Regions from separate parts of the Streptomyces sp. NPDC005492 genome, predicted to be linked through region 3. Evidence: riboswitches for the same ligand, from Rfam matches in the RefSeq annotation. Region 3 holds a riboswitch; each other region holds the start of a gene.
What was found. Region 3 has a riboswitch for cobalamin ahead of ABZT04_RS24310 (cobalamin biosynthesis protein). Riboswitches for the same ligand answer to the same signal wherever they lie in the genome.
Positions count from the first base shown of each region.

Region 1: linked by a shared signal. The riboswitch ahead of ABZT04_RS39680 (HoxN/HupN/NixA family nickel/cobalt transporter) and the one ahead of ABZT04_RS24310 (cobalamin biosynthesis protein) in region 3 are both predicted to bind cobalamin.
Region 2: linked by a shared signal. The riboswitch ahead of metE (5-methyltetrahydropteroyltriglutamate--homocysteine S-methyltransferase) and the one ahead of ABZT04_RS24310 (cobalamin biosynthesis protein) in region 3 are both predicted to bind cobalamin.

Region 1 covers NZ_JBEXDX010000052.1:23,942-27,210, reverse strand. The annotation lists gene ABZT04_RS39690 (MFS transporter) at 1-881, opposite strand, end outside; gene ABZT04_RS39685 (metalloregulator ArsR/SmtB family transcription factor) at 1,518-1,871, opposite strand; cobalamin riboswitch at 1,952-2,141, shown strand; gene ABZT04_RS39680 (HoxN/HupN/NixA family nickel/cobalt transporter) at 2,168-3,262, shown strand.
Region 2 covers NZ_JBEXDX010000032.1:30,778-34,046, reverse strand. The annotation lists gene metE (5-methyltetrahydropteroyltriglutamate--homocysteine S-methyltransferase) at 1-1,960, opposite strand, end outside; cobalamin riboswitch at 2,103-2,327, opposite strand; gene meaB (methylmalonyl Co-A mutase-associated GTPase MeaB) at 2,326-3,269, opposite strand, start outside.
Region 3 covers NZ_JBEXDX010000018.1:110,002-113,270, reverse strand. The annotation lists gene ABZT04_RS24320 (inorganic phosphate transporter) at 1-835, shown strand, start outside; gene ABZT04_RS24315 (hypothetical protein) at 878-1,099, shown strand; cobalamin riboswitch at 1,234-1,376, shown strand; gene ABZT04_RS24310 (cobalamin biosynthesis protein) at 1,476-2,417, shown strand; gene ABZT04_RS24305 (cobyric acid synthase) at 2,414-3,269, shown strand, end outside.

The DNA.
Region 1 (3,269 bases), on a different contig from region 3:
GTGGTCGAGAAGTAGACGACGAAGTTGCCGACCGCGGAGTAGTAGAGCAGCAGGAAGACCGCGATCGCGAAGGCGGAGCCGAGGATGTCCAGGCGCAGCATCTGCCGCCACTCACCGCGCCGTAGCGCCTCCGTGTCCAGCCCCTTGGCCCGCGCCTCCACCAGGGCCCGGTCCCGCAGGCTCACCATGATCTGGTCGCGCAGCCCGGGCGCCAGCTCGCGCAGGGCGAACAGGGTCACGACGAACACGATCAGCCCGGCCGCTCCGGAGTAGCGCAGTTCGTCCTGCCAGGTGGCTGAGGAGAGCGTGTTGCTGGTCACCGAGGTGACGACCAGGCTGCCGATGACCGGGCCCATCGTCCAGTAGCCCATCGCGGTCGCGCGGCCGAGTTGCGGCGAGAAGTCTCTGATCAGGGCCGGGGTCGCGACGAGCACGATGCCCTCGATGAAGCTCACGACGGCGAACAGCACCAAGTACGTCGTCTTGCCGCCCGCGTTGGGCAGTCCGAAGAAGACCAGGAGCGCGGCGATGAGCAGTCCGTAGACCACGAGGTTCGCCCGCCCCCAGCGGTCCGCGAGGCCGGCCACGAGCGAGGCGAAGGCCCCGACCGCGTTGCCGACGACCGAGACCCACACGAAGTAGCGGTAGGTCATGTCGAAGTGCGTGATGATCGACGTCGCCACCGCGTACTGGATGTAGAGCATGTAGTAGAGCACGACGGTCGTGACCACCACGATCGCCAGGTACGACATGCGCCGCCCGGTGGCCGGATATGCCGTCAGTTCGCGGCGGTACAGCCGGGCGAGCGAGCCACGAGCACCGGCGCCGGGCGCGTCGGCGCCGTCGTCTCTCGTGTCGAATGGTGCGGAGGCGGAGGACATGCGACTCCTTGTGCAAAGGCCGGGGACGGTGTGGACGGCGGGAAAGTGGGGGTTCCTTCCGTTCGAGCGGAGGCTAGTACCGACTGGTCGGTATGGCTAGATGTGCGACACCGACTCGCATGTCCCGGTCAAACAAGGGCCCCCGTCGTCCAGGTGGCCTCGTCGTCCACGTGCCGTTGCCGTCGTGGACCGTTTCCTGACCGTGCGGCAGCGGCTCGGGGAGCCTCGCCCCGATGCGGGCACTGCGAGCCCACCTCGCGCGCCATTGCCCCAAGCTCGTGGAGACGCTCCAAGTCCTCGGCGCGGGAGGGCTGTTGTGTACGAGCGGTACTGGGTTGGCGACCCCGTCCAGATCGTCGCGGGCTATTGCCTGGGCCAAGACAAGACCGCCCGCCTCGAGCTCGTGGACGGATCGCTCGAACTGCCGTCCTCCGGCTGCCCGTTCCGACGTGTAGGAGCACCCTCGAACCGCAAGGCGGCTTCAGGCGGGCTGCGGGACGGTGACGGGCAGTCGGTCGGGCGGGTCGTAGGGCATGCGCTCAGCCGTCGATGGTCACCGGCACCAACTGCACCGGGGCGGCCCTTCATTGGGCACGGCGGTGACGGGTGTCGCTGCGGACATCTCGCGAAGGGAGTTCAGTCGGCGGTGCAGTGCTTCAAGAGGTCGGCGACGAGCGGGTCGACGACCCGGTAGCGCACCACTCGCCCTTCCTTCTCGCCCACCACGACACCGGCGGCGCGCAGCAGGCGCAGGGCCTGGGAGACGGCCGGGTCGTTCATGCCGGTCGCGACGGCGAGGTCCGAGACGGCGAGAGGGCCCGCCTGATTCAGGGCCAGCAGGAGAGCGAGGCGTCCGGGGTCGGCGAGCAGGGCGAACCGCTCGGCCCAGGCGCGGACGTGGTCGGGCTCTCCGATGGCGGCGATCGCGTCGCAGACCCGGTGGCCGTCGATGGTGCGGCGGTCGGCGCGTTCGGCGGGAACGAGATGCATACGGCCATCCTTGCAGGCCCCGGTATGTGATCTTGAATACCTGCGCAGGTACGCAGCTATGCAAGTGAGCGTCAGGGGCCCTACGGTGGGCGGGCCGTGGTGTTCGGGAAGTCGGTGCGAAGCCGACGCGGCCCTCGCCACTGTGATCAGGGAGTTCGTCGCCCACGTCCCGCAAGGGACAGCCACTGGCCGTCGTGAGACGGCCGGGAAGGCGGGCGGTGGACGTACGACCTGTCAGCCAGGAGACCGGCCACGGCACTCACGAAGTGATCCACGAGGTGCTGGAGCGTGACCGCATGACCCTGACCGAGAACAAGCCTGCCTCCTTCCGGTGGCGGCGCGAGGACACCGTCAAGACGATCGGGCTGATGGCGGTGATCGCCGCCCTGCACGTCGCCGCCTTCGGGATCCTCTTCCTGCTCGTCGTGCCCGGTCACTACGAGATCGGCTCCAAGGCATTCGGCATCGGACTCGGCGTCACCGCTTACACGTTGGGCATGCGCCACGCCTTCGACGCCGACCACATCGCGGCGATCGACAACACCACCCGCAAGCTGATGGCCGACGGCAAGCGGCCGGTGTCGGTCGGGTTCTGGTTCGCACTCGGGCACTCCAGTGTGGTGGTCGTGCTGGCCGCGCTGGTGGCCGGTGGGGCCGCCATCGCGGGCACGCTCGTGAACGACGACTCCAGTGCGCACCAGACGCTCGGCGTCGTCAGCACGACCGTCTCCGGTTCCTTCCTCTACGTCATCGCCGCGCTCAACCTCGTGGCCCTGCTGGGCATCCTGAAGGTGTTCCGGTCGATGCGGGCGGGAACGTACGACGAGGCGGAGCTCCAACAGCACCTGGATTCGCGGGGCTTCATGAACCGCATCCTCGGCCGGCTCACCAAGTCCATCACCCGGCCCGGCCAGATGTTCCCGATCGGCCTGCTCTTCGGGCTCGGCTTCGACACCGCGACCGAGGTCACGCTGATGGTGATGGCGGGTTCGGGCGCGGCGGCCGGCCTGCCCTGGTACGCGGTCCTCTGCCTGCCCCTGCTCTTCGCGGCCGGCATGAGTCTGTTCGACACGCTCGACGGCACGTTCATGAACTTCGCCTACCAGTGGGCGTTCTCGAACCCGGTCCGCAAGGTCTTCTACAACCTCACGATCACCGGCCTGTCCATCGCCGTCGCCTTCTTCATCGGCACCATCGAACTCGTCGGCGTCCTGCACGACAAGCTCGAGCTGACCGACGCCACCACGAACTGGATCTCCGGCCTCGACCTGGACAACGTCGGCTACGTCATCGTCGGCCTGTTCGTCGTGGTGTGGGCGGCGGCGCTGGCCTATTGGAGGCTGGCCAAGGTGGAACAGCGGTGGGCGAACCAGCTGGCTGAGGGCGACTGACACTCCG
Region 2 (3,269 bases), on a different contig from region 3:
GGACCTGTGTCTCCGGACGCACCCCGCTCGTGGTCAGCCGGAACGCCTCCGTCGCCCAGGCCAGATAGGCGGGGTGGTCGGCGGCGCGCAGCGGCAGGGTCTCGCGCAGGGCGGGTTCGTCGACCTGGATGACCGAAGTCCCGGCCGCCTCAAGGTCGTTGACCTCGTCGCGCAGGGCGAGCGCGACCTGGCGGGCGGTGTCGCCGAGCGGCTGATCGTCGCGGACGAAGGACCAGGCGAGCATGGTGACCGGTCCGGTGAGCATGCCCTTGACCGGGCGTGGGGTGAGCGACTGGGCGTACGTCGTCCAGCGCACCGTCATCGGGTCGGGGCGGGAGATGTCGCCGGCCAGGATCGGCGGGCGGACGTACCGGGTGCCGTAGGACTGGACCCAGCCGTGCCGGGTGGCGAGATAGCCGGTGAGCTGTTCGGCGAAGTACTGGACCATGTCGTTGCGTTCGGGCTCGCCGTGCACCAGGACGTCGAGGCCGGTCTTCTCCTGGAAGGAGATCACCTCCTGGATCTCGGCCCTGATGCGCTCCTCGTACCCGGCCGTGTCGATCCGCCGCGCCCTCAAGTCGGCTCGCGCGGCGCGCAGTTCAGCGGTCTGCGGGAACGAGCCGATGGTGGTCGTCGGCAGCGGCGGCAGGTTCAGGTGCGCGCGCTGGGCGGCGGTCCGCTCGGGGTAGCGCTGCGCGCGGCGGGCGTCCGCGTCCGTGACGGCGGCGGCCCGGGCCCGTACGGCGGGGTCGCGGGTGAGTGTCGAACCGGCGCGGGAGGCCAGATCGGCGCGGTTGGCGGCGAGTTCGGCGGCGATCGTGTCTGTGCCCTGGGCCAGGCCCTTGGCGAGGGTGACGATCTCGCCCGTCTTCTGCCGGGCGAACGCGAGCCAGCGCAGGATCTGCGGCTCGATGTCCCGCTCGGCCGCCGCGTCGAGCGGCACATGCAGGAGCGAGCAGGAGGCGGCCACGTCGACCCGGTCGGCGAGACCGAGCAGAGTGCCCAGCGTGGCAAGGGACTTGGTGAGATCGTTCACCCAGATGTTGCGGCCGCTCACGACCCCGGCGACCAGCCGCTTGCCGGGCAGCCCGCCCACCGCGGCCAGGGCGTCCAGGTTCGCGGCGGCGGCCTCGGTGAAGTCGAGCGCGAGCCCCTCCACCGGCGCCTTGGCGAGCACGGGCAGCGCCTCGCCGAGCCGGTCGAAGTAGGAGGCGACCAGGAGCTTCGGCCGGTCGGTGCGGCCCCCGAGATCGCCGTACGCCCGTGCGGCGGCGCCCAGTTCGGCCGGGGTGCGGTCCTGGACCAGGGCGGGCTCGTCGAGCTGTACCCACTCCGCGCCCGCCGCCCGCAGATCGGCGAGGACCTCGGCGTACACCGGCAGCAGCCGGTCCAGCAGGGTCAGCGGATCGAAGTCCGGGGACACACCGGGCGCGGGCTTGGCGAGCAGCAGATAGGTGACCGGTCCGACGAGGACCGGGCGGGCGGCGAGACCCAGCGCGAGGGCCTCACGGAGTTCGCCGACCTGCTTGCCGGAGTCGGCGGTGAAGACCGTGTCGGGCCCCAACTCGGGGACGAGATAGTGGTAGTTGGTGTCGAACCACTTCGTCATCTCCAGCGGCGCCACGTCCTGGGTGCCGCGCGCCATCGCGAAGTACCCGTCCAGCGCGTCGAGTTCGACGGTGGCGCGGTGGCGGGCGGGGATCGCGCCGACCATGACGCTGGTGTCCAGGACATGGTCGTAGTACGAGAAGTCGCCGGTCGGCACTTCGTGGAGGCCGGCCCCGGCCAGTTGCCGCCAGGTGGCGCCGCGCAGTTCGGCGGCGCTGGCCCTCAGGGCGTCGGCGTCGACGCGGCCCTGCCAGTACCCCTCGACGGCCTTCTTCAGTTCCCGGCCCTGCCCCTGACGGGGGTAGCCGTACACGGTGGCCCGTGCTGCCGCGGCTGCGGACTTCGTTGTCACGGAACTCTCCTTCGCGAGCTGTCTCCCTGTGATCCCGGCGACGGGACGAGAGCGCGAAGGAACGCCAGACCGGACGGTTGTCGTGCCCGCCGATGTGTACGCCGACCCGCCCACGAGGTCACCGGGATTCCGCGCACGACTCCTTCGCGCGCGGGCGGTCGGCAGGTCTTCGGACTCGTGGGCGCGCCCTCCGTACGGAGGACACCTACTGGCCGTCGCTTCCCAGGCCCTGTTGTCTCGGGCCCAGTGCGTATGACGGCGGTCGTTCCCACTCACCGCTGCGGGGCAGTCCCGGATTTCCACCGGGTTCCCTCTTGCGACGCATCCCGTCTGGCGGACGGGGCGAACCAACTGCACCACCCAGCTTACGGGGTGGGGCGAGAGTTCTCGCCGGTGTCGCTCCCGAACGCCCGCAAGATGCGCTCGGCGGCCAGCGTCGCGGTCAACTCACCGTCCCTGACCTGCTGTTCGAGCGCGGGACCGAGAGCGCGTACGGCCGGGTCGGAGCGCAGTCGGCCGAGCAGCTCCTCGCGGACCATCGTCCAGGTCCAGTCCACCTGCTGGTCGCGCCGCTTGGCGGCGAGCCGGCCGGTGGAGTCGAGCAGCGTCCGGTGCTGTTCGAGTCGCTCCCACACCGTGTCCAGGCCGGTCGACTCACGGGCGCTGCAACTCAGCACCGGCGGTGTCCAGGCCGCGTCGGCGGGATGCATCAGCCGCAGCGCGCCCGCCAACTCCCGTGCCGCGCCCCGCGCGTCGCGCTCGTGCGGGCCGTCGGCCTTGTTGACGGCGATGACGTCCGCGAGTTCCAGGACGCCCTTCTTGATGCCCTGCAGCTGGTCCCCGGTGCGGGCGAGCGTCAACAGCAGGAAGGAGTCGACCATGTTGGCCACGGCGGTCTCGGACTGGCCGACACCGACCGTCTCCACGAGCACGACGTCGTAGCCCGCCGCCTCCATGACCACGATCGACTCCCGGGTCGCCTTCGCGACCCCGCCGAGCGTGCCGGCCGTGGGGGAGGGCCGGACGAAGGCCGCCGGGTCCACCGCCAGCCGCTCCATGCGTGTCTTGTCGCCGAGGATCGATCCGCCCGTCCGGGTCGACGACGGGTCGACGGCGAGCACCGCGACCCGGAACCCCAGCGAGGTGAGCAGCGTGCCGAACGCGTCGATGAACGTCGACTTGCCCACGCCCGGCACACCGCTGATGCCGATCCGCCGCGCCCGCCCGCTGTGCGGCAGCAGTCCGGTCAGCAACTCCTGTGCCATGACCCGGTGTTGGGGCCTCGTCGACTCGACGAGCGTGATGGCGC
Region 3 (3,269 bases):
CGCTCCGATCGTGGCGGGCGTCGCGGCGATGGTCGCCACCCGCTTCTCCTACGCCCTGAGCCGCAACGCCGACGGCAAGGCCGCCGACAAGGGCTTCCGGGTCGGCCAGATCGCCTCCGCCGGCCTGGTCTCCCTGGCCCACGGCACCAACGACGCCCAGAAGACGATGGGCATCATCACGCTGGCCCTGATCGCCGGCGGCTCCATCGCCCCCGACTCGGACCCGCCCACCTGGGTCATCCTCTCCGCGGGCCTCGCCATCGCGATGGGCACCTACATCGGCGGCTGGCGCATCATCCGCACCATGGGCAAGGGCCTGACCGACCTCCGGCCGCAGCAGGGCTTCGCCGCCCAGACCAGCGCCGCCGCGGTCATCCTGGCCTCCGCGCACATCGGCTTCTCGCTCTCCACCACGCACGCCGTCTCCGGCTCGGTGATGGGTGCCGGGCTCGGCCGCAAGGGCGGTGTCGTCCGCTGGTCGACCGCCACCCGGATGTTCGTCGCCTGGGGCCTGACGCTGCCGGCCGCCGCGCTGGTCGGCGCGCTCGCCGAGTCCGTGACCGACCTCGGCGACTGGGGCACCGCACTGGTGGCCGTCTTCCTGGTCGCCTCCAGCACCGGCATCTGGCTGCTCTCCCGCCGCCAGGTGGTCGACGCCTCGAACGTCAACGAGTCCGACGAGCCCGCCGGCGTGGTCACCGCCGCGATCGCCGCCGTCACCCCGCCCCCGTCGGTCGCCCTCTCCGAGGGCCTCACGGCGACGATCCCCGCGCCGCCCGCCGTCACCACGCCCGACCCGGCGACCCCGGCGACCCCGCCGGCCGCCACCGTCTGAGCCCGCGCCCCGGTACGAAGGCACGAGAAGGAACGAATCAGCATGGACATCGACTGGGCAGCCCTCGGCTCCGTCTTCGGCGTCAGCCTCGCGGCCACCGTGGCCCTGGTGGCCGTCTTCACCCTCGGCATCACCGCCCTCTCCCGCCGCGAACGGGCCACCACCCAGGGCGACTCCGCGACCCTCGCCCTGGCCGGCGCGTACGCCTGCTTCGCGGCCTGCGCGGCGGCGGTGGCGTACGGGATCTCCATCATCGTGGCCTGACCGGCCGCCAGTTGGACCCAACGTGGGGTGCGGGACGGACCACCGTCCCGCACCCCACGTCTTCGTGACGTCCTCGACGACCCCTGTGTGGGCATCAGCACACTCCTCCCCCGCAGGTCAACAGCAAGTTGACGCCCCTTCCAACCCCGTGGTGGACTGCCGGAGCCATGTACGGCGGCAGGAGAGGAAGCCGGTGCGAATCCGGCGCGGTCCCGCCACTGTCACCGGGGTAGACAACCCCGGGAGCCAGGAACTCTCACCGCCGGTCTCGTCGAACCAGGGCGTGGACACCCTGAGTGAGGACATACCGCCATGCTCGGCTGCCGTTCGAGGTCCCGTACCAGTACCGTGTCCGACCCGGCGATCGGCTGAGCCGATGCGTGCCGATCGCGTCTTCGCGTACGGCGCCGCCGCCGGCCTTCTCGGCGACCACCTGCTCGGCGATCCTCGCCGCGGGCATCCGGTCGCCGCGTTCGGCCGTGCCGCCGCTGCCGTGGAACGACTGCTGTGGCGCGACCACCGCGGGTGGGGCGCCCTGCACACCGCCGTGTGCGTCGGAGGCGCCGTCTCCCTGGCCGCCGCGGCCACTTCGGCCCTACGACCGTCCCGTACCGCCTCTGCCGCCCTCACTGCCGCCGCCACCTGGGCCGTGGTCGGCGGGACCTCGCTCGCCCGCGAGGCCGGGGCCATCGGGCGTGCACTGGAGGCCGGTGACATCGATGGTGCGCGGGCGCGCCTGCCGCACCTCTGCGGGCGGGACCCCCAGGCCCTCGACGCCGACGGGATCGCCCGGGCCGTCGTCGAGTCCGTCGCCGAGAACACCTCCGACGCGGTGGTGGGCGCCCTGGTGTGGGGCGCCGTGGGCGGGGTGCCGGGGCTCGTCGGGTTCCGGGCCGTGAACACCCTCGACGCCATGGTCGGCCACAAGTCCGCCAAGTACCGCCGCTACGGCTGGGCTTCGGCCCGCCTCGACGACGTCGTCGGCTGGCCGGGCGCCCGCCTCACCGCCGTCCTCGCGACCGTCGCGGGCGGCGACCGGCGCGGGGCTGCACGCGCCTGGCGCACCGACGCCCCCAAGCACCCGAGCCCCAACGCCGGCCCCGTGGAGGCCTCCTTCGCCGGTGCCCTCGGCGTGCGGCTGGGCGGCACGCTCTCCTACGGCGGCCGGGTCGAGCACCGGCCCGTGCTCAACGGCGCCGGGCGCGCCGTCGCCGTACCGGACATCGATCGGGCCGTACGGCTGTCCCGGCGCGTGAGTTGGCTCGCGCTCGGGGCCAGTGTCGCCGGGCGGCTGCTGCTGAAGGGACGCACGTCATGAGCGGCGGAGGACTGCTGGTCGCGGGGACCACCTCGGACGCCGGCAAGAGTGTCGTGACCGCCGGAATCTGCCGGTGGCTGGTACGGCAGGGCGTGAAGGTCGCGCCGTTCAAGGCGCAGAACATGTCCCTGAATTCGTTCGTCACCCGGGAGGGCGCCGAGATCGGGCGGGCGCAGGCCATGCAGGCCCAGGCCTGCCGCATCGAACCGACCGCACTGATGAACCCCGTGCTGCTGAAGCCGGGCGGCGACCAGAGCAGTCAGGTCGTGCTCATGGGGAAGCCGGTGGGCGAGATGAGCGCGCGCGGCTATCACGGGGGGCGGCAACAGCGGCTGCTCGGGACGGTGTTGGACTGTCTCGCGGAGTTGCGGGGCACGTATGACGCGGTGATCTGTGAGGGGGCGGGCAGCCCGGCCGAGATCAATCTGCGGCGGACCGACATCGTGAACATGGGCATCGCGCGGAACGCCGGACTGCCCGTGCTCGTCGTCGGTGACATCGACCGCGGTGGCGTCTTCGCCTCATTCTTCGGGACCGTCGCGCTGCTGTCGCCCGAGGACCAGGCACTCGTCGCCGGGTTCCTCGTCAACAAGTTCCGGGGCGATGTCAGCCTGCTGGAACCGGGGTTGGGGATGCTGCACGACCTCACCGGGCGGCGGACCTACGGCGTGCTGCCGTTCCAGCACGGGCTCGGGATCGACGAGGAGGACGGGCTGCGGATCTCGCTGCGCGGGACCGTCCGTGAGTCGAACACCGCGCCGCCGGTCGGCGAGGACGTGCTGCGGGTCGCCGTCTGCGCGATCCCGCTCATGTCCAACTTCACCGACGTGGACGCGTTGGCCGCCGAACCGG